Regions from separate parts of the Streptomyces sp. NBC_01497 genome, predicted to be linked through region 2. Evidence: riboswitches for the same ligand, from Rfam matches in the RefSeq annotation. Region 2 holds a riboswitch; the other holds the start of a gene.

Region 1 (10,827 bases), 4.6 Mb from region 2:
AGGTCGAAGCAGAAGATCGACATCTTGTTGATGCCCTGACTCACGTCGCTGCTGATCTTGGGCGTGATCTTCAAAGTGTTCCGCCCGGCCTCGACCGAAAGGTAAGCAGGCCTGTCGCTTCCGTAGAGTCGGCCAGCCAGCTCATTGAACAAGACCGTGGCCTGAGTGATCTGCTCTTGCCGTTCCTGCAGGTCCGTATCGACTTCACGCGTCAGTTCGAGGCGGGACGCCTCAATCTCTCGGCTACTCTCCTCGACGGCCTGAGCTGCCTCAAGCCGATGCTGAAGCGCGCCCAGGGTCGCTTCTTCCTGCGCCAGAACCTTCTGAAGGGTGGTGAGTGCCTCCAATGCGCCACCGTCGTTCAGGTCCTTGAGGATTCTGCTCTGCTCGTCATCGAGCCGCGCCCGTTCAGCTTTGCGGGCATCGAGGCGTTGACGAGTCTCAGCAATCTCTTCCTTGAGATATATGCGCCGGTTTCGGACCACGGCCGCATGGAAGGCGCGTACATCATCGAATCGCCGTAGCGCCTGCTGAGGCAGGGTAACGCCCAATTCGTCATAGACCTGCTCCAAATAACGGACCTCTGGGTCGACTGCCTCTTCCACAGAGCGTTCGAGATGGTCAAGGTTGCGGCGGTCGATGATGTCTTGGGTACTCAGGTCCTGGATGCGGCGGGTCAGCTTGTCCGCTTGCTCCTTGAGTGCCTCGTACTGGGGGACGACACGAAATGCCGCGATCTGTCGCCGCAGTTCCTCGATCTTCGAACTCTGCACGGCAATCTCACCGCGCAGATCCGCGGCCTTGCCAACCACACGGCCCCATACGGGATCGTTGACTGCCTTTTTTAGCTGGTCACGGGCATTCTTCTTGACAGCGATAGCTTGGTAACGGGCAGCAAGGGACGAATCAAGACCTAGCAGGTAGGCGAGGTTGGGAGCCGCCTGTCCCTCCGGCTGCCGGGCGAAACTCCGCACCGCCTCGTTGAACCCGTGGTCACCTACGCGGCGGATGAGGAATGAGAGCAGAGCGCGGCCACTGACCCCTGGGTGGTCTCCAGTCAGTCCAAAGAGATTCTCCTCGATGAGTGCCTGCCACTCGGTGAAGTGAACTTTTTGGGGGCCGGCAACCGTGACCGGCAGTGTCTCTGGCTCGGCTACCTCCCACAGACTCGGCGGCTCGGCGATCCTGGACAACCCAGTGGGGCCGGGCCGACGGGCTACCGCAGGATCGAGCGTCACCGTCTTGGCGTCTCCGCCGCTCCGGCTGACTCTCAACTCTTGCCGGAGTTCGGGCCAGTCCAGGCTGAGCGTGAAGGTAGTCCTGCGCAGTTCCTCACGCGCGACAAGGTGTTTGTTGTCGGGGCGGCCTCCGAGCAGAAAGTGCAGCAGTTCGATCATGCTGGACTTGCCGGAGCCGTTGCGGCTGTCGGTGGAACGAGAGACATCGGTGGTCTCCGCCACCAGCAAGTTCAAGCCGGACTGGAACGTGACCGTCTTGAACCGCTCATCATCAGCGCGCAGTTGGCGCAGCATGGGCGGTCCCCCTGGTGAGCAGTTCGTTGTTCAGATCGACGATGCCGAGCGCGTGCAGGACGTCCAATGCAAGGACGAACCACCCGAAGGAGAGCGGAGCTGGATGACCGTTCTCGCGGCGCCACTCGCGTAGTCGAGCCCAGGTCTGGCTGACCGTAAGCGGGCGGTCCAGCTGCACGGCGATCTGGGCACCGACGGCGAGGAGCGCGCGGTCAGGGGAGATTCCCTTGGTTGGGGTGATCACCCTGCTCCTCCTTCCACGTCGACGGACGGCTGCCACCCAGGTGGCGGTACTTCGAAGATGTCACATTCGTCGAAAAAGTAAGCGAGAACGGCCTTCGCTGCCTCTTCGCGTTCCCAGCGTGCAGCTTCCTGCCCCAGTACGTAACGCTGCATTTGCCATAGAATCTCATCCGCGTCATCGCCGTGCTCATTGCGCATTCGGCGGTAGTAGGCGCGGAAGCTGTCCGCGACCTCGTCCCGCTCCCTTAGATCCAGGCCGTCTCTGTAGTACTGCTCGACCAGGTAGCCGTATGGCCGGCCGGCCTGCAGGACCTGACGTGCCTGGGAAGACAGCTCGTTGTAATCGACTTTGTAGGTGGTGGGCAGCGGTATTTCGCCCGCTGACGCATGGTGCTGGCGCTTATCCGCTAAGTGCTTGAGGAGCGGCTCGATTTCGGCCATACCTATCCTGTATGCGACCAGCTCGACGGGGATCGCCTCGCCGAGCAGGTATTCCATCCTCAAGCGGTCGAGGAACATCGCCTCGTTCCAGATCTTCTGAGGGCCCATCTGGTGGAACGTTATACGTGGATGGTCCTTGCCCGCCTCCATGAGCAGTCCCGATACGACCGGGTGGATGCCTCCCCGCTGGTCATTGTGGACGAAGACAAAGATGTCGAACTGCTCGGGGCGCTGGATGATGGCACTTTCCACGTCACCGCGGAACTTTCCGCGCACCTCGGAAACATTGAAGGTCTCCGGCGCGTAGCAAGCGTAGAGACGTCGCCCCACCGTCCGCAGACCATCACCGCCCAGGTCTCCGATGGAGCCTGCGGTACGGATCGGCACGTAGTCCTCGTGCCGGAGCTCCATGACCCGGTGGAAGAGCTTCTCGAACTCGTTGCCGGAGCTGCCCTCGATCAGCGATCGAAACTTGCTCTGCGCATATTGCATCTGGTGCGGCAGCACCGGCGCCTCCCCCAAGCTGATCTTTCCCGAGGCACCATAGTGCCTTTGCGGCCAGCCAAGGAACCCTGGTCCCGGCCATCCCACCGACGAGCAAGCTACTGCGCGGAGTCCACTGACTTCGGAAGCAGCGGTTGGTCGTCAGCAGATCTAGCTGTTCCCCAGCGCACTTAGTCGGGCATAGCGCGTCCGACCAGGCTCCAGAACTCTGGCGAGTGATCGTGCTCGTTTAGGCGGGCGAGCTCGTGACCAAGCAGGTAGTCCCGTGCACCGACTGCACGCCACACCCTGAGAGTGCGGCAAGGGTGCGGGTTCCCCGGCCGTCGGCCAGCCCCCGAGAGCGAGACATGCAGGGACACACAGGGGCATCTACGTCGGTCTCAGGGAGATTCCAGGGACGTTCTGACGCGTAAGCAGGGAAGGCCCCACACGCTGAACCCACCAGGAACGAGCTGGTCAGGCCCCCTCAGCACTCGATGATGTTCACCGCGAGCCCGCCCCGCGCCGTCTCCTTGTACTTGACCGACATGTCCCGGCCGGTGTCCCGCATCGTCTTGATGACCTTGTCGAGGGAGACCTTGTGGCTGCCGTCGCCGCGCAGCGCCATCTTCGCCGCGGTCACCGCCTTCACCGCGGCCATGCCGTTGCGTTCGATGCACGGGATCTGGACCAGGCCGCCGACCGGGTCGCAGGTCAGGCCGAGGTTGTGCTCCATGCCGATCTCCGCCGCGTTCTCGACCTGCTCGGCGCTGCCGCCCAGCACCTCGGCGAGGGCGCCCGCCGCCATCGAGCAGGCCGAGCCGACCTCGCCCTGGCAGCCGACCTCGGCACCGGAGATCGACGCGTTCTCCTTGAAGAGCATGCCGATCGCGCCGGCGGCCAGCAGGAAGCGGACCACGTCGTCGTCGCGCTCCTGGGGCGTGGCGCCGTGGGAGCAGAAGTTCATGTAGTAGTGCAGGACCGCGGGGATGATCCCGGCGGCGCCGTTCGTCGGGGCGGTGACGACCCGGCCGCCGGCGGCGTTCTCCTCGTTCACGGCCATCGCGTAGAGGGTGATCCACTCCATCGCGTGGGTCTGCGCGTCGCCCTCGGCGCGCAGCTGGCGCGCCGAGTTCGCGGCCCGCCGCCGTACCTTCAGGCCGCCGGGCAGGTTGCCCTCGCGGGTCATGCCCCGGCTGACGCACGCCTGCATGACCTGCCAGATCTCCAGCAGCCCGGCCCTGATCTCGTCCTCGGTGCGCCAGGCGAGCTCGTTTTGCAGCATCAGCGCGGAGATGGACAGGCCCGTCTCGCGGGAGAGGCGCAGCAACTCGTCGCCGGTGCGGAAGGGGTGCTTGAGGACGGTGTCGTCCAGCTTGATGCGGTCCTCGCCCACGGCTTCCTCGTCCACGACGAAGCCGCCACCGACCGAGTAGTACGTCTTCTCCAGCAGGGTCTCGCCCGCCGTGTCGTACGCGGTGACCTTCATGCCGTTCGCGTGGTAGGGGAGCCGCTTGCGACGGTGCAGCACCAGGTCCTTGGCGGCGTCGAACGCGATCTCGTGCACACCGAGCAGGTTCAGCCTGCCGCCTGTGGAGATACGTTCCGCCTGCTCGTCCGCGTGCTCCACGTCGACCGTGCGCGGCGAGTTGCCCTCCAGCCCGAGCAGGACCGCCTTCGGCGTGCCGTGCCCGTGCCCCGTGGCGCCGAGGGACCCGTACAGCTCGGCGTGCACCGAGGCCACATGGACGAGCAGCCCCTCGTTCTTCAGGCGGCGGGCGAACATGCGGGCAGCGCGCATCGGGCCGACCGTGTGCGAGCTGGACGGGCCGATGCCGATCGAGAACAGGTCGAAGACCGAGATGGCCACGTGGAACTCCTTGCTGGTCGGCGGACTCCGTTGTCCGCCAGGTAGGGCCGCGCCGACCGGTGGGGCGGTGCGGGGCCGAGACGTGCCGCGGCGCACGGCGGGGCACCGCGCACCACACTCCAGTGTGCCGCGATGCCCCGCCGATGCCAGAATTGCGCTCCCGCGGTGACCGACGGCTACAGCGTCGGGTACAGCGGGTGCTTCGCGGCCAGTGCCGCCACCCGCGCGCCCAGGGCCGCACCGTCGAAGGACGGCTTCAGCGCCTCGGCGATGACATCCGCCACTTCGGTGAAGTCCTCGGTGGTGAAGCCGCGGGTGGCGAGCGCCGGGGTGCCGATCCGCAGGCCGGAGGTGACCATCGGGGGGCGGGGGTCGTTCGGCACCGCGTTGCGGTTCACGGTGATGCCGACCTCGTGCAGCCGGTCCTCTGCCTGCTGCCCGTCCAGGGCGGAGTCACGCAGGTCGACGAGGACCAGGTGGACGTCCGTACCACCGGACAGGACCGAGACGCCCGCCTCGACGGCGTCCGGGCGGCCCAGGCGCTCGGCGAGGATGCGCGCGCCGTCCAGCGTGCGCTGCTGGCGCTCCTTGAACTCGTCCGTCGCGGCGATCTTGAACGCGACCGCCTTGCCCGCGATGACGTGCTCCAGCGGCCCGCCCTGCTGGCCGGGGAAGACCGCGGAGTTGATCTTCTTCGCCAGCTCGGCCGTCGAGAGGATCACGCCGCCGCGCGGGCCGCCGAGGGTCTTGTGGGTGGTCGTCGTCACCACGTGCGCGTGCGGCACGGGGTTCGGGTGCAGCCCCGCGGCGACCAGCCCGGCGAAGTGCGCCATGTCGACCATCAGGTACGCGCCGACCTCGTCGGCGATCCGCCGGAACGCGGCGAAGTCCAGCTGGCGGGGGTACGCCGACCAGCCCGCGACGATCAGCTGCGGGCGGGTCTCCTTCGCCAGGCGCTCCACCTCGGCCATGTCGACCTGACCGCTCTCGCCGTCGACGTGGTAGGGCACCACGTTGTACAGCTTGCCGGAGAAGTTGATCTTCATGCCGTGGGTGAGGTGCCCGCCGTGCGCGAGGTTCAGCCCCATGATCGTGTCACCGGGCTTCAGCAGCGCGAACATCGCCGCCGCGTTGGCCTGGGCACCCGAGTGCGGCTGCACGTTCGCGTGCTCCGCGCCGAACAGCGCCTTCACCCGGTCGATGGCGATCTGCTCGATCACGTCGACGTGCTCGCAGCCGCCGTAGTAACGGCGGCCCGGGTAGCCCTCGGCGTACTTGTTGGTGAGGACGGAGCCCTGCGCCTCCATCACGGCGACCGGGGCGAAGTTCTCCGAGGCGATCATCTCCAGCGTCGACTGCTGGCGGTGCAGCTCCGCGTCGACGGCGGCGGCGACGTCCGGGTCGAGCTCGTGCAGCGGGGTGTTCAGGAGCGAAGACAAAGCGGATCAGTCCCTGGTGTCGATTACCGTCAGTGGCGTCAGTTGCCGGCGAACTCGGTGTACTCGTCGGCCGAGAGCAGGTCCCCGGGCTCCTCGGAGACGCGGACCTTGAAGAGCCAGCCGCCCTCGAAGGGCGCCGTGTTGACCAGTGACGGGTCGTCCGCCACGTCCTGGTTGACCGCCGTGACCTCGCCGGTGACCGGCGCGTAGAGATCACTGACCGACTTGGTGGACTCCAGCTCGCCGCAGGTCTCGCCCGCGCTCACCGTGTCCCCGACCTCGGGGAGCTGGACGTAGACGACGTCGCCGAGGGCGTTCGCCGCGAACTCCGTGATGCCGACCGTCGACACGCCGTCCTCGACGGCCGTCAGCCACTCGTGCTCCTTGCTGTAGCGGAGCTGCTGGGGGTTGCTCATGTCCTGAATTCTCCTGTACGCGGACGGGCAGCCGAAACGGGCCCGGTGGGGTGGTGGACGAACGCCGCGGTGCGCGGCGGCCCTGGTGGGAAACGGAGTATCACTTCTCGCGCTTGTAGAACGGCAGGGCCACGACGTCGAACGGCTCGTGGTTGCCGCGGATGTCGACCCCGACGCCCTCGGCGCCGGGCTCCGCGTGCGCGGTGTCCACGTACGCCATGGCGATCGGCTTGCCCAGGGTGGGGGAGGGGGCGCCCGAGGTGACCTCGCCCACGACCGCGTCCCCGGCGACGACCTGGTAGCCCGCGCGCGGCACCCTGCGGCCCCGCGCGATCAGGCCGACCAGCTTGCGGGGCGCCTTCACCGCGGCCAGCTCCGCCGCCGTGGCCAGCGCCATCCGGCCGACGAAGTCGCCTTCCTTCTCGAACTTGACGACCCGGCCGAGGCCCGCGTCGTACGGGGTCAGAGCGGTGGACAGCTCGTTGCCGTACAGCGGCATGCCCGCCTCAAGGCGCAGCGTGTCCCGGCAGGACAGGCCGCACGGGATGAGGCCGGCCTCCCGGCCCGCCCCGGTCAGCGCCTGCCACAGCCCCTCGGCGTGCGCGGGCGCCACGAACAGCTCGAAGCCGTCCTCGCCGGTGTAGCCCGTACGCGCGATCAGGGCGTTCACGCCGGCCACGGTGCCGGGCAGGCCCGCGTAGTACTTGAGGCCGTCGAGGTCCGCGTCGGTCAGACTCTTCAGGATCGCGGCCGAGCGCGGGCCCTGTACGGCCAGCAGCGCGTACGCCTCGCGGTCGTCGCGCACGACGGTGTCGAAGCCGTCCGCGCGCGCGCTCAGCTCGTCCAGCACGACCTGGGCGTTCGACGCGTTCGCCACGACCATGAAGTGCTCGTCGCCGAGGCGGTAGACGATCAGGTCGTCGAGGATCCCGCCGTCCTCGCGGCAGATCATCGTGTAGCGGGCGCGGCCCACGGCCAGCGCGCCGATGTTGCCGACGAGCGCGTAGTCCAGCGCGGCGGCGGCACCGGCACCGGTCAGCGTGATCTCGCCCATGTGGGAGAGGTCGAACAGCCCGGCGGAGGTGCGCACGGCGTTGTGCTCCTCGCGCTCACTGCCGTAGCGCAGCGGCATGTCCCAGCCCGCGAAGTCGGTCATGGTCGCGCCCAGCGCGCGGTGCACGGCGTCGAGCGCGGTGCGGCGGGGTGACGGGCTCATCGGTGGCTCCCAGGGATGAAGGGCGAGGACGGTCCTCCCCATCTGTCATCGGAACCTGAGAGGTTCATCATGACCGCCCAGTCACGGGCCATGATTTGCACCTTGGGTGGGGGCGCGCGTGGCGGCCCGCTTTTCAGATCTGCCTCGCCCACGCGGTATCGGTGCCTGAGAGATTCAAGGGAGGAACTTGCTCCTTCGGCGTCCGGTGCACCCGAGGTGTCCGGAACTCTCCCGCGCGGATTCAAACGGCCGGTATGGAGTTGGCGCGGCCATCATCGCATGCGCGCCCTGTCACGGGAACCTCGGCCGCCATTACCATTTCTTTACCGACTGCGGACGCGGGCACGGCGTGCCCGCGGGACGGGACAGCGGATGACCGTGACAGGGGGCGGCGGCCATGACGGTGCGGGACCAGACGGCGGCGGAACGGGGCAGGGGCGCGGCGCCGGAACCCGAGCCGGCGCGGGAGCGGGACGGGGGCCGGCCGGCGTATCAGGAGGGCCGGGCGGCAGGCGGGGATCGGGAGGCCCGGGCGGTCACTGATGAGGACGGCCGGGCGGGGGAGCCCGGGGAAGGGCCGCGGCGCCCGGCCGGCGGGGATGAACGGGGCGGCGGTCCCGGCACGGGCAGGGGCGCACCGGACGAAGCGGGGAGGTCCGAGCGCGGGGCAGCGCGGAACGCCATCGCCTCGCCGGGGGGCTCGGCCCCGCCCCACGCGCTCCCCGGCCCGAGGACCGGCCCCCCGGCGGGACCGCCGCCAGGACGCCGGGCGTCCGGCGTCCGGGACCGGTCCCCCGTCCAGGAACCGCGGCCGGTCCGGGACGCGTTCCATGTCCGGGACTTACGGGGGCGCTCCGGGACGCCGTCCGGCGGGCTCGTCTTCGCGACCGGGGACCTCGTCGTGATCTCGGGGCTGCCCGGCAGCGGCAAGTCGACCCTGATCCGCCGGGCCACCGGCGGCGGCGTCGACTCCCAGGACGCACGCGAGCGGTGGGCCCGCCGGCTGCCCCTGCTCCCGTACGCCCTCTACCGGCCCGTCGTGCGCCTCGCGCACTACGCCGGCCTGTGGCGGCTGCTGCGCTCCGGGCGCAGCGTCGTCGTCCATGACTGCGGCACCCAGACCTGGGTGCGCCGGTGGCTGGCCCGCGAGGCGCGCGGGCGCGGGCGTGCGCTGCACCTCGTCCTCATCGACGTGCCGCCGGAGGTCGCCCGCGCGGGCCAGCGGGCCCGGGGCAGGGCCGTCTCCCGGTACGCCTTCGCCCGCCACCGCAGGGCGGTGGCGCGGCTCCTCGCGGACGTCGGGTCGGGCCGGCTGCCGGGCTGCCGGTCCGCCGTGCTCCTGGACCGGGAGGCGGTGGGCACCCTCGGAGCCATCGTGTTCGCCGACGGCCCACCCACCGGGCACCCCACGGGCGAGCAGGGCCGTTAAGGTGCTGCCCCGGACCAGTAGGGGCAAGGCGGAGGACTGAGCACAGTGGACACGGCATGGCCGGGCAACGAACTCGAAGAGGTGCTCGCCGCCTCGCTCGGCAGCGAAACGGCGGGCGCCCGGCTCGTCGAGGTACTCGGCCGCAGTGAGGTCTGGGTGCCGTTGCCGGAGGGCGGCGGCCCGGACAGTCAGGGGCTCGACCTGCCGACGGTCGAGATAGGGGGCGGGGCCTACGTCCCGGTCTTCAGCTCGGAGGAGCAGTTCCTGCGGTGCGTCGGCAGCCACATGTCGTTCACCGTCGCGCCCGCCCGCGACCTCGCCCGGGGTCTGCCACCGCAGTTGGGCATCGTGGTCAACCCCGGGGGCGTGGTGGGCATGCCGCTGCCGCCCGTGGCCGTCGCGGAACTCTGCCGTACGGGACGCACCGTGCTGGACGGGCCGGAGGCCGGCGGCAGGGTCCGGCTGTTCGAGCCGGACTGGCAGGACGAGCCGCTGGACTTCCTGACCGCGGCCGCCGCCGAGTTCGAGGCGTCCGGGGTGGTCGCCACCGCCCGCCGGGCGCTCGCGTCCGTCGAGGCGGGCGCGTACCAGTTGTTCGTCGGAGTCCAACTGGTGCCCTGGGAGCCCGCGGACGGCAACGGGGCCCTCGACGCGCTGGGCCGGGCACTCGGCCGCGTGGAGGTCCCCTGGCAGGTCAACCTGCTGCTGCTGGACCTGGCGCAGAACGATCCGGTCGCCGACTGGATGCTCGGCCGGGTCCGCCCCTTCTACCAGCGCGGGCAGGCCTGACGCCACGCCCCGCCGTCAAGCCTGTGTCAGTGGTGCCGCCTAAGCTGGTTTGATGACGGGGGCGCCGGGACCGCGTGCCCGGGGGAGCAGGTCTGATGGCGAGGGTAGAGGGGCGGGGAGCGAAGTGAGCGCGCCAGGCACCGCGGAGGCCGGGCACATCGAGCAGATGCTGCGCCAGGTGACACCGGGCCGTTACGACGCCTACGAGGCGCTGCTGCGCGCTCTCGCCGACGAGACGGCGGGCAGCGTCTGGATGCTGCTGTGGCAGGGCGGACCGGGTTCGCCCTCCGCGCAGTACGGCAACATGCAGGTGGACGGCCACGGTTACGCGCCCTGCGTGACCTCGGCGCAGGAACTCGCGGCCAGCGGCTGGAACCGGTCCCACGAGGTCGTCCAGGGCCGGGACATCGCCCGCTCGCTCTACCCCGACGGCTGGGGCATCTGGCTCAACCCGCACGCCCCCGGCGGTGGCCTCGGGATTCCCTGGCCCGACCTGCGCAGGATCGCCACTGGTCTGGACCGGATGCCCGCGGGGCCGCTCAGGATCACCGAACCGACCTTGCAGATCCCGCAGTTCTACGCGCTGCTCACGCAGAACGCGCACCGCACGCCGGCTGTCAGATCGCTGCGCCGCGCGTGGGTGCAGCCCGCGCTCGGCACCCCGTACCTCGCCGTCGGCCTCGATCTCTACGAGACGGGAGCGGCGGCGGTCGAGTCCGTGCGGACGATGATGCGCCAGTCGGTGAGCGTAGTGCCCGAGGGACTGCCGGTCTCGACGGTGGCGATGTCCGACGACCACGACCCGGTCACGATGTGGCTGCGCGCCAACACCCGCGCGTTCTACGACCGCGAGGCGCACGTGGGCGCGGCTCCCGCCGGCGGCTACGGTTACCCGCCCCCCGCACACCGTTACTGACCGGCCCCGCAGGGACGTTTGTCCGGGCCTCTTCGCCCGTGCGCCGCACCGCT
Region 2 (10,827 bases):
CGGCGGCGGGAATCACTTACCGCCAATTGGACTACTGGGCGCGTACGGGGCTCGTCGAGCCGAGTGTGCGGCCCGCCTACGGCTCCGGCACGCAGCGGCTCTACGGCTTCCGCGATGTCGTGGTGCTCAAGATCGTCAAGAGGTTCCTGGACACCGGAGTGGCCCTGCAGAACATCCGGGCCGCCGTCCAGCACCTGCGCGACCGCGGCTTCCAGGACCTCGACCGGATGACGCTGATGTGCGACGGCGCGACCGTCCACGAGTGCACGTCCCCAGACGAGGTCGTCTCGCTGCTCCAGTGCGGCCAGGGCGTCTTCGGGATCGCCGTCGGCGTGGTCTGGCGGGACGTCGAGGCGGCGCTCTCCCAGCTGCACGGGGAGCGCGTCGACACCGGTGAGACGCTGATCGGCAACAACCCGGCGGACGAGCTCGCGCGCAGGCGCCGCGACCGCGCCGTCTGAACCCCGAGAGACGGCGTCCGCCGGGCTCCGGCCCGGCGGACGCCGGCCTCTCCCGGGGCGGCCCGGGCGGCACGCTCGCCGGGTGACACGCGCTCCGCGCCCGCGAGGGCGCCGTTGTCAGACCTCTGCGGCAGCATCGAGGTCATGAGACCCGCGCCGACGATCCTCCACCTGGACATGGACGCGTTCTATGCCTCGGTGGAGCAGGCGTCCAAGCCGAGCCTGCGGGGCAAGCCCGTGGTGGTCGGCGGCCTGGGGCCGCGCGGGGTCGTCGCGACCGCCTCCTACGAGGCCCGGCGGTTCGGTGTCCACTCGGCGATGCCGATGGCGCAGGCCAGGCGGCTCGCGCCGAACGCCGCGTACCTGGTGCCGCGCTTCTCCTTGTACCGGACGATCAGCGGGCAGGTGATGGAGCTGCTGGGGCGGCTCTCACCGCTCGTCGAGCCGCTGAGTCTGGATGAGGCCTTCGTGGATCTGGAAGCCGGCGGTACGGCCAGTGACAGCGCCTCGGCGCGCGCCACGGGCGAGCGGCTGCGTGCCGACATCCTGGCGGTGACCGGCCTGCGGGGGTCCGTGGGCCTCGCGGGTTCCAAGATGCTCGCGAAGATCGGCTCGGAGGAGGCCAAGCCCGACGGGCTGGTGCTGATAGAGCCGGGCACCGAGCGCGATCTGCTGGCGCCGATGTCCGTGCGGACGCTGCCCGGCGTGGGCCCGGCCACGGGTGACCATCTGCGGCGGGCCGGCATGACGACCGTCGCGCACCTCGCGGAGGCGGGCGAGGACGAACTCGTACGCCTGGTCGGCAGGGCGCACGGCCTGTCGCTGTACCGGATGGCGCTCGGCCTCGACGAGCGGCCCGTGGTCTCCGACCGGGACGCCAAGTCCGTCTCCGTGGAGGACACCTTCGACGTGGACCTGCACGACCGGGTCCGGGTGCGGGCCGAGGTGGACCGGCTGGCGGAGCGGTGCGTGCGCAGGCTGCGCGAGGCCGGCAGGTCGGGGCGGACGGTGGTGCTCAAGGTGCGCAGGTACGACTTCTCGACGCTGACGCGCTCGGAGACGCTGCGCGGTCCCACCGACGACGTGAGCGTGGTGCGGGAGGCGGCGGGGCGGCTGCTGGAGGGGGTGAACACCACGGGCGGCGTCCGGCTGCTGGGGGTGGGCGTGACGGCGCTCGCGGACTTCACCCAGGAGGACCTCTTCGCGCAGGCCGCCGCGGGAGCGGTGGAGACGCCGCTCCCGCTGCCCGACGAGCCGACCGTGGCCCCGGAGCGGGTGCCGCTGCCGGTGACCGCTGTTCCGGCACCGGAGACGTCACGGGCCGAGCGGCGCTTCCCGGCGGGTCACGACGTGCGGCACGCCGTGCACGGGCCCGGCTGGGTGCAGGGGAGCGGGGCGCGGCGCGTCACGGTGCGCTTCGAGCAGCCGGGCTCGGCCGTGGGCCGCGTCCGCACCTTCTGGCTGGACGATCCGGACCTGGAGCCGTCGGACCCGCTGCCGCTGGTGTCCGACGACACATAGGCCGGGGGCGTTCCCCGCGTCCGCGACGTCGGGCGCGCCCCTGTCGGGTCTGGGGGCTCGCGGACGCGAAGGGGCTTTCCCCGGTGCTCGACGGCCGGGGGGCGTTCCCCGCGTACGCGACGTCGGGCGGGGGCTGTGCCGGGTCTGCGGGGCTCGCGGACGCGAAAGCGGACTTCCCCCGCTGCTCGACGCGCCCGCAAGGAGGCGTGTGACGGCTCTGTGGAGGCCCTGAGGCCCCGCGAAGACGCCCGGGGGTCCGGAACGCCGGGCAGGCGGGTGGCAAGCGCTCCTGGGCCGTCCGAGGGCCGGGCCGTCCGAGCGCCGGGCCGCTCCCGATCCGGGCGCCGGGCTGTTCCCGGTCCGAGCGCCGGGCCGCTCCCGATCCGGGCGCGGTCCGCGAACGGCCGGCGGGGCCGTCCGTCGTGGCCGGGATGGACGGCGGTGGTTCGGTGGCGCCGGCTCAGTCGTCCTGGCCCGCGACCTTGCCGAAGTCGCGTTCCCGGTCCTTCTCGGAGAGCGACGCCGCGTCCTCGGGCGACTCGGCGGCGGGGATCTCCAGGCCGTAGTGGTGGTAGAGCTGGAGCTCCTGTTCCGGGGAGAGGTGGCGGCCCACCCCGAAGTCCGGCGCGTCCTTGATCAGGGAGCGCTCGAACGGGATCCGGAGGGTGTCGTCGACCAGGGTGCTGGGTTCCAGCGGGACGAACGCGTCCCTGCTGAACAGGCCCGTGCGGACGGCCGCCCACTCGGGCACACCGGTCGCGTCGTCCAGGTACACCTCGTCGACCGTACCGATCTTGTGCCCCTCGCGGTCGAACGCCTTGCGGCCGATCAGGCTGCGCGGATCGATGTCTGTCTCCACGGTCCCTCCAATGAGTCGCAACCGGTGGTAAATACTACAAAAGGGCACTCCGGGGTGTGCGTCCACTCGGGGTTCCTGGGTAGGGACCCCAGGGCTCCGGGCCGCAGGGCCCCGCGGCGGACCTGGGCGGGGCGGCCGGAAAGTGGACCTCAAGGCTCCGCTGGTAGGCTGGCCGTGGCTACTGACCCCGCGCGGGAGAGTCCTCCGGCAGCCCGCCGGAGGCGCCGAAGGAGCAAATCCTCCCCGGAATCTCTCAGGCCCCCGTACCGCGCGGACGAGGTCACTCTGGAAAGCAGGACGGACGTCGACGGCTTCCGCCCTCACCGACGGTGAAAACCGGCGCGCGGCACATGCCCGCGAGCCGGTGAAGCTCTCAGGTCGTATGACAGAGGGGGAGGCCGTCCGGGTAGCACTCATTGCCGAGTGACGCCCCACGCAGGTCGCGTCGACCAGGAGGCCTCCGCACATGACCGCCCACCGCATGACGCTCGCACAGCTGGAGCGCGGCATTCCCTTCGAGCACCGCCACATCGGACCCGACGCGGCGGCGCAGGCCAAGATGCTCGCCCAGGTCGGCTACGGCTCGCTGGACGAGCTGACGGCCGCCGCCGTCCCCGACGTGATCAAGAGCGCCGAGGCGCTCAACCTGCCGGAGGCCCGCACCGAGGCGGAGGTGCTCGCGGAACTGCGCTCGCTCGCCGACCGCAACCAGGTGCTCGCGCCGATGATCGGCCTCGGCTACTACGGCACCTACACACCGCCGGTGATCCTGCGCAACGTGATGGAGAACCCGGCCTGGTACACCGCGTACACGCCGTACCAGCCGGAGATCTCGCAGGGCCGCCTGGAGGCCCTGCTGAACTTCCAGACCGTCGTCGCGGACCTGACGGGGCTGCCCACCTCCGGCGCCTCGCTGCTCGACGAGGGCACGGCCGCAGCCGAGGCCATGGCGATGGCGCGGCGCGTGGGCAAGGTCAAGGAGGGCGTCTTCCTGGTCGACGCCGACACCCTGCCGCAGACCGTCGCGGTCATCCGCACCCGCGCGGAGCCGACCGGGGTCGAGGTCGTCGTCGCGGACCTCGCGGACGGCATCCCCGCCGACGTCGCCGAGCGCGGTGTCTTCGGTGTGCTGCTGCAGTACCCGGGCGCCTCCGGCGCGGTGCGCGACCTGCGCCCCGTCGTCGAGCGGGCCCACGAACTCGGCGCGATCGTCACCGTCGCGGCCGACCTGCTGGCCCTCACACTGCTCACCCCGCCCGGCGAGCTGGGCGCGGACATCGCGGTGGGCACCACCCAGCGCTTCGGCGTCCCGATGGGCTTCGGCGGCCCGCACGCCGGTTACATGGCGGTCCGGGAGAAGTTCGCCCGCAGCCTGCCGGGCCGGCTGGTCGGCGTCTCCGTGGACGCCGACGGCAACAAGGCGTACCGCCTCGCCCTGCAGACCCGCGAGCAGCACATCCGGCGCGAGAAGGCGACCAGCAACATCTGCACCGCGCAGGTGCTGCTCGCCGTCATGGCCGGCATGTACGCCGTCTACCACGGTCCGGACGGTCTGCGGGACATCGCGCGGCGCACCCACCGGTACGCGACGCTCCTCGCGGCGGGCCTGAGCGCCGGCGGTGTGGAGATCACCGAGGACGCGTACTTCGACACCCTCACGCTCCGCGTGCCGGCCCGGGCCGCCGAGGTCGTCGCGGCCGCGAGGGAGGGCGGGGTCAACCTGCGCCTGGTCGACGCGGACCACGTCTCCGTCGCCTGCGACGAGACCACGGGGCGTGCCCAGCTCACCGCCGTCTGGGCGGCGTTCGGTGTGCAGGGCGACGTCGAGGCGCTCGACGCGGCCGCGACCGAGGCGCTGCCCGCGTCCCTGCTGCGAAGCGACGACTACCTGACGCACCCGGTCTTCCACAGCCACCGTTCCGAGACGTCGATGCTCCGCTACCTGCGGCGCCTGTCCGACCGGGACTACGCGCTCGACCGCGGCATGATCCCGCTCGGCTCCTGCACGATGAAGCTGAACGGCACCACCGAGATGGAGCCGGTCACCTGGCCGGAGTTCGGCGCGCTGCACCCGTTCGCGCCCGCCGAGCAGGCGCAGGGCTACCTCACCCTCATCCGTGAGCTGGAGGAGCGCCTCGCCGAGGTCACCGGCTACGACGCCGTCTCCCTGCAGCCCAACGCCGGTTCGCAGGGCGAACTCGCGGGTCTCCTCGCCGTACGCGCGTACCACCGTGCCAACGGCGACACCGGCCGTACGGTCTGCCTGATCCCGTCCTCCGCGCACGGCACCAACGCGGCCAGCGCCGTGATGGCGGGCATGAACGTCGTCGTGGTGAAGACCAGCGACTCCGGTGACGTCGACGTCGACGACCTGCACGCGAAGATCGATCGGTACGGTTCCGAGCTGGCCGTCCTCATGGTCACCTACCCGTCCACGCACGGTGTCTTCGAGGAGCAGATCGGCGACATCTGCGCGGCCGTGCACGACGCGGGCGGCCAGGTCTACGTGGACGGCGCCAACCTCAACGCGCTGGTGGGCCTCGCGAAGCCGGGCCGCTTCGGCTCGGATGTGTCGCACCTGAACCTGCACAAGACGTTCTGCATCCCGCATGGCGGCGGTGGCCCGGGCGTCGGCCCGATCGGTGTGCGCGCGCACCTCGCTCCGTACCTGCCGAACCACCCCCTGCAGCCGGCCGCGGGTCCCGAGACGGGCGTCGGCCCGATCTCGGCGGCGCCCTGGGGCTCGGCGGGGATACTGCCGATCTCCTGGGCGTACGTGCGGCTGATGGGCGGCGAGGGTCTCGCCCGCGCCACCCAGGTCGCGGTGCTCGCGGCGAACTACATCGCCAAGCGTCTGGAGCCGCACTTCCCGGTGCTGTACACCGGACCGGCCGGCCTGGTGGCGCACGAGTGCATCGTCGACCTGCGGCCGCTGACCAAGGCGACCGGCGTCTCGGTCGACGACATCGCCAAGCGCCTGATCGACTACGGCTTCCACGCGCCGACCATGTCGTTCCCGGTTGCCGGAACGCTGATGATCGAGCCGACGGAGAGCGAGGATCTGACCGAACTCGACCGGTTCTGCGAGGCGATGATCGCGATCCGTGCCGAGATCGAGAAGGTCGGCTCCGGCGAGTGGGCCGCCGACGACAACCCGCTGCGCAACGCGCCGCACACCGCCGCCGCACTCGGTGGCGAGTGGACCCACCCGTACAGCCGTGACGTGGCGGTCTTTCCGCCCGGGGTCTCGGTAGCCGACAAGTACTGGCCGCCGGTGCGGCGCATCGACGGCGCGTTCGGGGACCGCAACCTGGTCTGCTCCTGCCCGCCGCTGGACGCGTACGAGCACTGACGGACGTCGAAGGCCCGCGGGCGGCGGCGTCCGCCGCTCGCGGGCACAGGGCCTGATGCCCTGCGAGCGGGAGTAAGGCGTGCCCGTACGGCACCGGAGCGGGCAGCCCGCCACAGCGACACCGAGGGGCCGGTCAGGAGCGCATGCTCCGGACCGGCCCCTCGCTCATGCGCCCGGCGCCTCGGCCGCAGGAGCGCCGCCGCGTCACGCCGCCGCTGCCACCTGGTCGGCCCGGAGCGGCCGGTGCGGGGCGATGATCTGCCCGTCGGGCAGCAGTTCACCGGTGTCCTCGAACAGGACGACGCCGTTGCAGAGCAGACTCCAGCCCTGCTCGGGACGGCTCACCATCGGATGGGCCGCCTCGCGGTCGGCGGAGTCGGCGCTCGGACAGGCTGGCTGGTGCTGGCACATGGGCGGGTTCTTTCGCTGCGTGGTGGGGACTGACGTACTCCGGGCCTTCGTGTCCTGGCTTCTCGTGCGTGGCTGATCGCCGTGCGGCTGATCGCTGTGCGGAGGACGCGTACCGTCCGGTGCCGCGCGCTGTGCGGGATACATGACCGCCCCGTCTCTGTTGTCCGGACCCAGTGTCGTCCCGCGCGAAGTGATCCACGGGGATTTCACGGCAGCACGGTGTCGTGGGCCAGGACGCCATCACCCGGTCGGCCGGTTCTGCTCAACTTAGCGGTCCTTGATGACCGTTGGCGAACCGTGACCGGAGCGTTCGATGAACCGCACGAGGGCCGTCGGCGCGTACGCCGTCCCGGCCCTCGTCCCGAACACGCGAAGCGCCCCGCGGCCGGGAGGCCGCGGGGCGCTGGGGGGCCGCTGCGCCGCAGGTCAGACGGGGGTACGTAGAAGAGGCGCGGGTGCGAGAGGTGCGGGAGCGAGCCGCAGACCGATCACGGGAAGCAGTTCCGCCGCACGGTGCGGCCGGTGCGCCGCGAAGCCGGGAGGCGCCGGCGCGAGAGGCACCAGCAGGTCGCCCGGGGCCACGGCGCCGGTGGCCGGGTCGGCGTCCGTGTCCTGGTGCAGCCACAGCGTCAGCATGTACAGCCCCGGTACGGAGAGCAGGCGTGGCTGGTAGGCGGTGTGCAGCACCTCGGCCTGGCGCAGAGCCCGCTCCGTCGCCGTCACGTACGGACCCTCGAAGAACCGGGAGAAGGCCCAGCCGTCGGCGGTGAGCATCGTGTCGGCGGCGGCCACCATGCGCTCCCCGGCGCTGATGGTGAACCGCCATCCCGTCAGCCGCGTGTGGGGAGCGGCCTCGGCCCCGTCGAGCAGCGCCGGTGCGGCGAGCACCTCGGGGGCGTCGAGTACATGGAGCGGAAGGGGGAGTTCAGGGCTCAGCGGTCCTTGCGCGGACCGCAGAGCCGGGGTCGGGGCCTCTCGAACGGCGGTGGGGGAGCCGAGAGCGGTCAAAACGCTGCGCAGGGCGGGTGCGGGTACTGGAGGGACATGCAGCGGCATGGTGGATTGCCTCTCGCTCAGGAGACAGGGTGCAGCGCGGGTGCGAAGGGAGGTGCGGACAACTCTGTCGGCGTGCGGGCTCGGAAACGTGATCCGGGGCCTGGGCCTTGCGCCCGCTTTCCACCTCGTCCGCGAAGTTTATACGACCCGTGTTCACACGATGTTTCTTCTAGCTGTCGCGACGATTGCGGACAAGCCACTATTCAGCCGGATTTCGGCGGTGATTTGCTGGACGCATTGTGAACGGGTGGCATCCGGCCTGCGGTGATCCCGCTCAGTCGGACGGCCGAAACCTGTCCGGCATTTTCGCCGGTCATTGCGTACCCTGCGGCACGGACGTGCTCGCTCGGTATGCCACGGGCACATGCTCGCGCGGCAGCCGCGTACCGGTGCCCGACCTGGCCCGTGCCGGGGAAAGGACGACCCTTCGCCGACCGGTGCATGCCTATGCTACTGAACCCGAGGCTATGCCAGAAGGGCGCGTCCCGGAGGTGCCCGGCGAATGTGACGCCAGAACCTGCCCGGGGAACGCGTGAGCCGGATATGAGTCACGTATGTGCCGTGCGTGCGTGTCCGGGGACAGTCTAGCCGCGGGCGGGGGTCCGGGGGAGGACGTTAGGGATCAACGCGCGGGGGCATTATCGAGCGAGACACGCGCACTGTTGTGGGGCCGTCAACGCCGAGGAGGACACGTCGATGGGTGAGAAGGTCGACGCGGGGGGCTTTGACCTGGCCGGCCGCGAGCAGTACCGGAAGAGGCTCCGGCAGTGCCTCTCGGTGCTCGGGAAGCTGCTCGCGGAGAAGCGGTTCGACAAGCCCAGGAATCTGATCGGGCTGGAGATCGAACTCAATCTCGCGGGGTCCGACGGCCTGCCCCGCATGATGAACAACGAGGTGCTCAGCCGCATCGCGAGCCACGATTTCCAGACCGAGCTCGGCATGTTCAACCTCGAAGTGAATATCGCGCCGCACCGTCTGAACGGACGGGTCTTCGACCAGCTCGCCGAGGAACTGCGCGCGGGCCTCGGATATGCGCACCGCAAAGCGGAAGAGGTCGACGCCGGGATCGTGATGATCGGAATTCTCCCGACGCTCGCCCACCACGACGTCGGATCGGGAAGCCTCTCCGCCGTCGACCGCTACACCCTTCTCAACGACCAGATGAGGGACGCGCGCGGAGAGGACTTCCTCCTCGACATCGAGGGGGCCGAACGGCTGGTCGCGACCTCCCCGTCGATCACACCGGAGGCCGCCTGCACCTCCGTCCAGCTGCATCTGCAGGTGACGCAGGAGCGGTTCGCCGACGTCTGGAACGCGGCGCAGGCGGTGGCGGCGGTGCAGATCGCGCTCGGGGCCAACGCGCCGTTCCTGTTCGGCAAGGAGCTCTGGCACGAATCACGGCCGCCCCTGTTCGAGCAGGCCACCGACGTACGGCCGCCCGAACTGCGGGTCCAGGGCGTCCGTCCGAGGACCTGGTTCGGCGAGCGCTGGATCGACTCGCCCTACGACCTCTTCGCGGAGAACCTGCGCTACTTCCTGCCCCTGCTGCCGATCATGTCCGACGAGGATCCCCAGAAGGTACTGGACGACGGGGGCGTGCCCGCCCTGCAGGAGCTGTCCCTGCACAACGGCACCATCTACCGCTGGAACCGCCCGGTGTACGAGGTCGCCGAGGGCGTGCCCCACCTGCGGGTGGAGAACCGGGTGCTGCCCGCGGGGCCGACCGTGACCGACGTCATCGCCAACGCCGCGTTCTACTACGGGCTTGTGCGCGCCCTCGCCGAGGACAGCCATCCGCTGTGGCACCGCATGCCCTTCTCCGTCGCGGCGGAGAACTTCGACACGGCCTGCCGGCACGGCATCGAGGCAGAACTGCGCTGGCCCCGGCACGGCAGGTCGTCCGGGCTCGCCACCCGGCCCGCCGTGGATCTCGTACGTGACGAGCTGCTGCCGCTCGCGGCGGCCGGACTCGACGCGTGGAACATCGAACCGGCCGACCGGGACCTGTACCTCGGGGTGATCGAGGAGCGCTGCAAGCGGCGGACGAACGGGGCAGCGTGGCAGATCGGCACGTTCCACCGGGCGCTGGACGCGGGCCTCGAACGGGACGCCGCCTTCGCCGCGACGACCCGCAGGTACAGCGAACTGATGCACCACGGCAGCCCGGTGCACACCTGGCCCGTCGGCTTTCCGGGGCCCGGGGAGTCAGGGCGGCTGCCCACCCGGTAACAGCCGCGGCGCGGTAGCGGGCGGTGCGGGCGGGGGGCGACGTGCGGTGGGCGGCGAACGGCCGCGACGGCCCGGGGCCGCCGCGGCCGGGTCGCGGGAGGGGTTGCACAGCCGCCGGGCGTAACTTGTGCACGTCGGCCGCGCGCGCCGGCTGTGACACGTACCCGTGGAGGCCGGTGTGCAGGTGGAGGCAGGGCCCGTGACCGATTCCCGCCCCGGACAGACGCCTGGGGACCTGACCCGCGGAGCGCTGCGGACCGAGACCCTGATCGTGCTCGCCTTGTCCCTCGGGGCGAGCGGTGTGTCCGCACTCATCAGCTTCGTCGGCTCTGTCACCAAGGGCGGTTCGCTCAAGAGCCAGGCCGCCAACCTGAACGCGTCGGCCGCGCCCGGCCGGCCGTGGCTCGATCTGACCTGGCAGCTGTTCGACATCGCCACCGCCCTCGTGCCCGTGGTGCTCGTCGCGTATCTGCTGTTCCGGGAGGGCAGCAGCCTGCGCGCGATCGGCTTCGACCGGCGCAGACCCCTCTTCGACCTCGGCTGGGGCGCGGCGATCGCGGCGTGCGTGGGCGGCATCGGCATCGTCTTCTACCTGTTCGCGCAGGGTTCGGGCGCCAATCTGACGGTGGTGCCCGAGTCGCTGCCCGACGTCTGGTGGAAGTTCCCTGTCCTCGTGGTGTCCGCGGTGCAGAACGCGATCCTCGAAGAGGTCGTCGTGGTCGGCTACCTGCTGCGGCGGCTCGACCGGCTGGGCTGGACCCCGCTCGCCGCCCTCGCCGGCAGCGCCCTGCTGCGCGGCTCCTACCACCTGTACCAAGGCCTCGGCGGCTTCGTCGGCAACATGGTCATGGGCATCGTGTTCGTGCTCCTGTACCGCAGGTGGGGGCGGGTCGGGCCGCTGGTCGTCGCGCACTCCCTGATGGACATCGGTGCCTTCG

Evidence for each region. Region 2 has a riboswitch for glycine ahead of gcvP (aminomethyl-transferring glycine dehydrogenase). Riboswitches for the same ligand answer to the same signal wherever they lie in the genome.
Region 1: it holds a riboswitch for glycine, as region 2 does, so the genes downstream of both, gcvT (glycine cleavage system aminomethyltransferase GcvT) here and gcvP (aminomethyl-transferring glycine dehydrogenase) in region 2, are expected to answer to the same signal.

The regions. Positions count from the first base shown of each region.
Region 1 is NZ_CP109427.1:2,365,287-2,376,113, reverse strand. It holds gene OG310_RS10060 (ABC-three component system protein) at 1-1,532, opposite strand, end outside; gene OG310_RS10055 (ABC-three component system middle component 6) at 1,510-1,776, opposite strand; gene OG310_RS10050 (ABC-three component system protein) at 1,773-2,723, opposite strand; gene OG310_RS38535 (YgjP-like metallopeptidase domain-containing protein) at 2,891-3,007, opposite strand; gene OG310_RS10045 (L-serine ammonia-lyase) at 3,187-4,569, opposite strand; gene glyA (serine hydroxymethyltransferase) at 4,746-6,008, opposite strand; gene gcvH (glycine cleavage system protein GcvH) at 6,047-6,424, opposite strand; gene gcvT (glycine cleavage system aminomethyltransferase GcvT) at 6,525-7,640, opposite strand; glycine riboswitch at 7,673-7,783, opposite strand; glycine riboswitch at 7,784-7,884, opposite strand; gene OG310_RS10025 (AAA family ATPase) at 8,323-9,069, shown strand; gene OG310_RS10020 (enhanced serine sensitivity protein SseB) at 9,115-9,858, shown strand; gene OG310_RS10015 (enhanced serine sensitivity protein SseB C-terminal domain-containing protein) at 9,983-10,774, shown strand.
Region 2 is NZ_CP109427.1:6,952,536-6,963,362, forward strand. It holds gene OG310_RS29430 (MerR family transcriptional regulator) at 1-461, shown strand, start outside; gene OG310_RS29435 (DNA polymerase IV) at 606-1,982, shown strand; gene OG310_RS29440 (PRC-barrel domain-containing protein) at 2,443-2,853, opposite strand; glycine riboswitch at 3,024-3,120, shown strand; gene gcvP (aminomethyl-transferring glycine dehydrogenase) at 3,308-6,193, shown strand; gene OG310_RS29450 (DUF5999 family protein) at 6,398-6,604, opposite strand; gene OG310_RS29455 (hypothetical protein) at 7,031-7,660, opposite strand; gene OG310_RS29460 (glutamate--cysteine ligase) at 8,357-9,889, shown strand; gene OG310_RS29465 (CPBP family intramembrane glutamic endopeptidase) at 10,068-10,827, shown strand, end outside.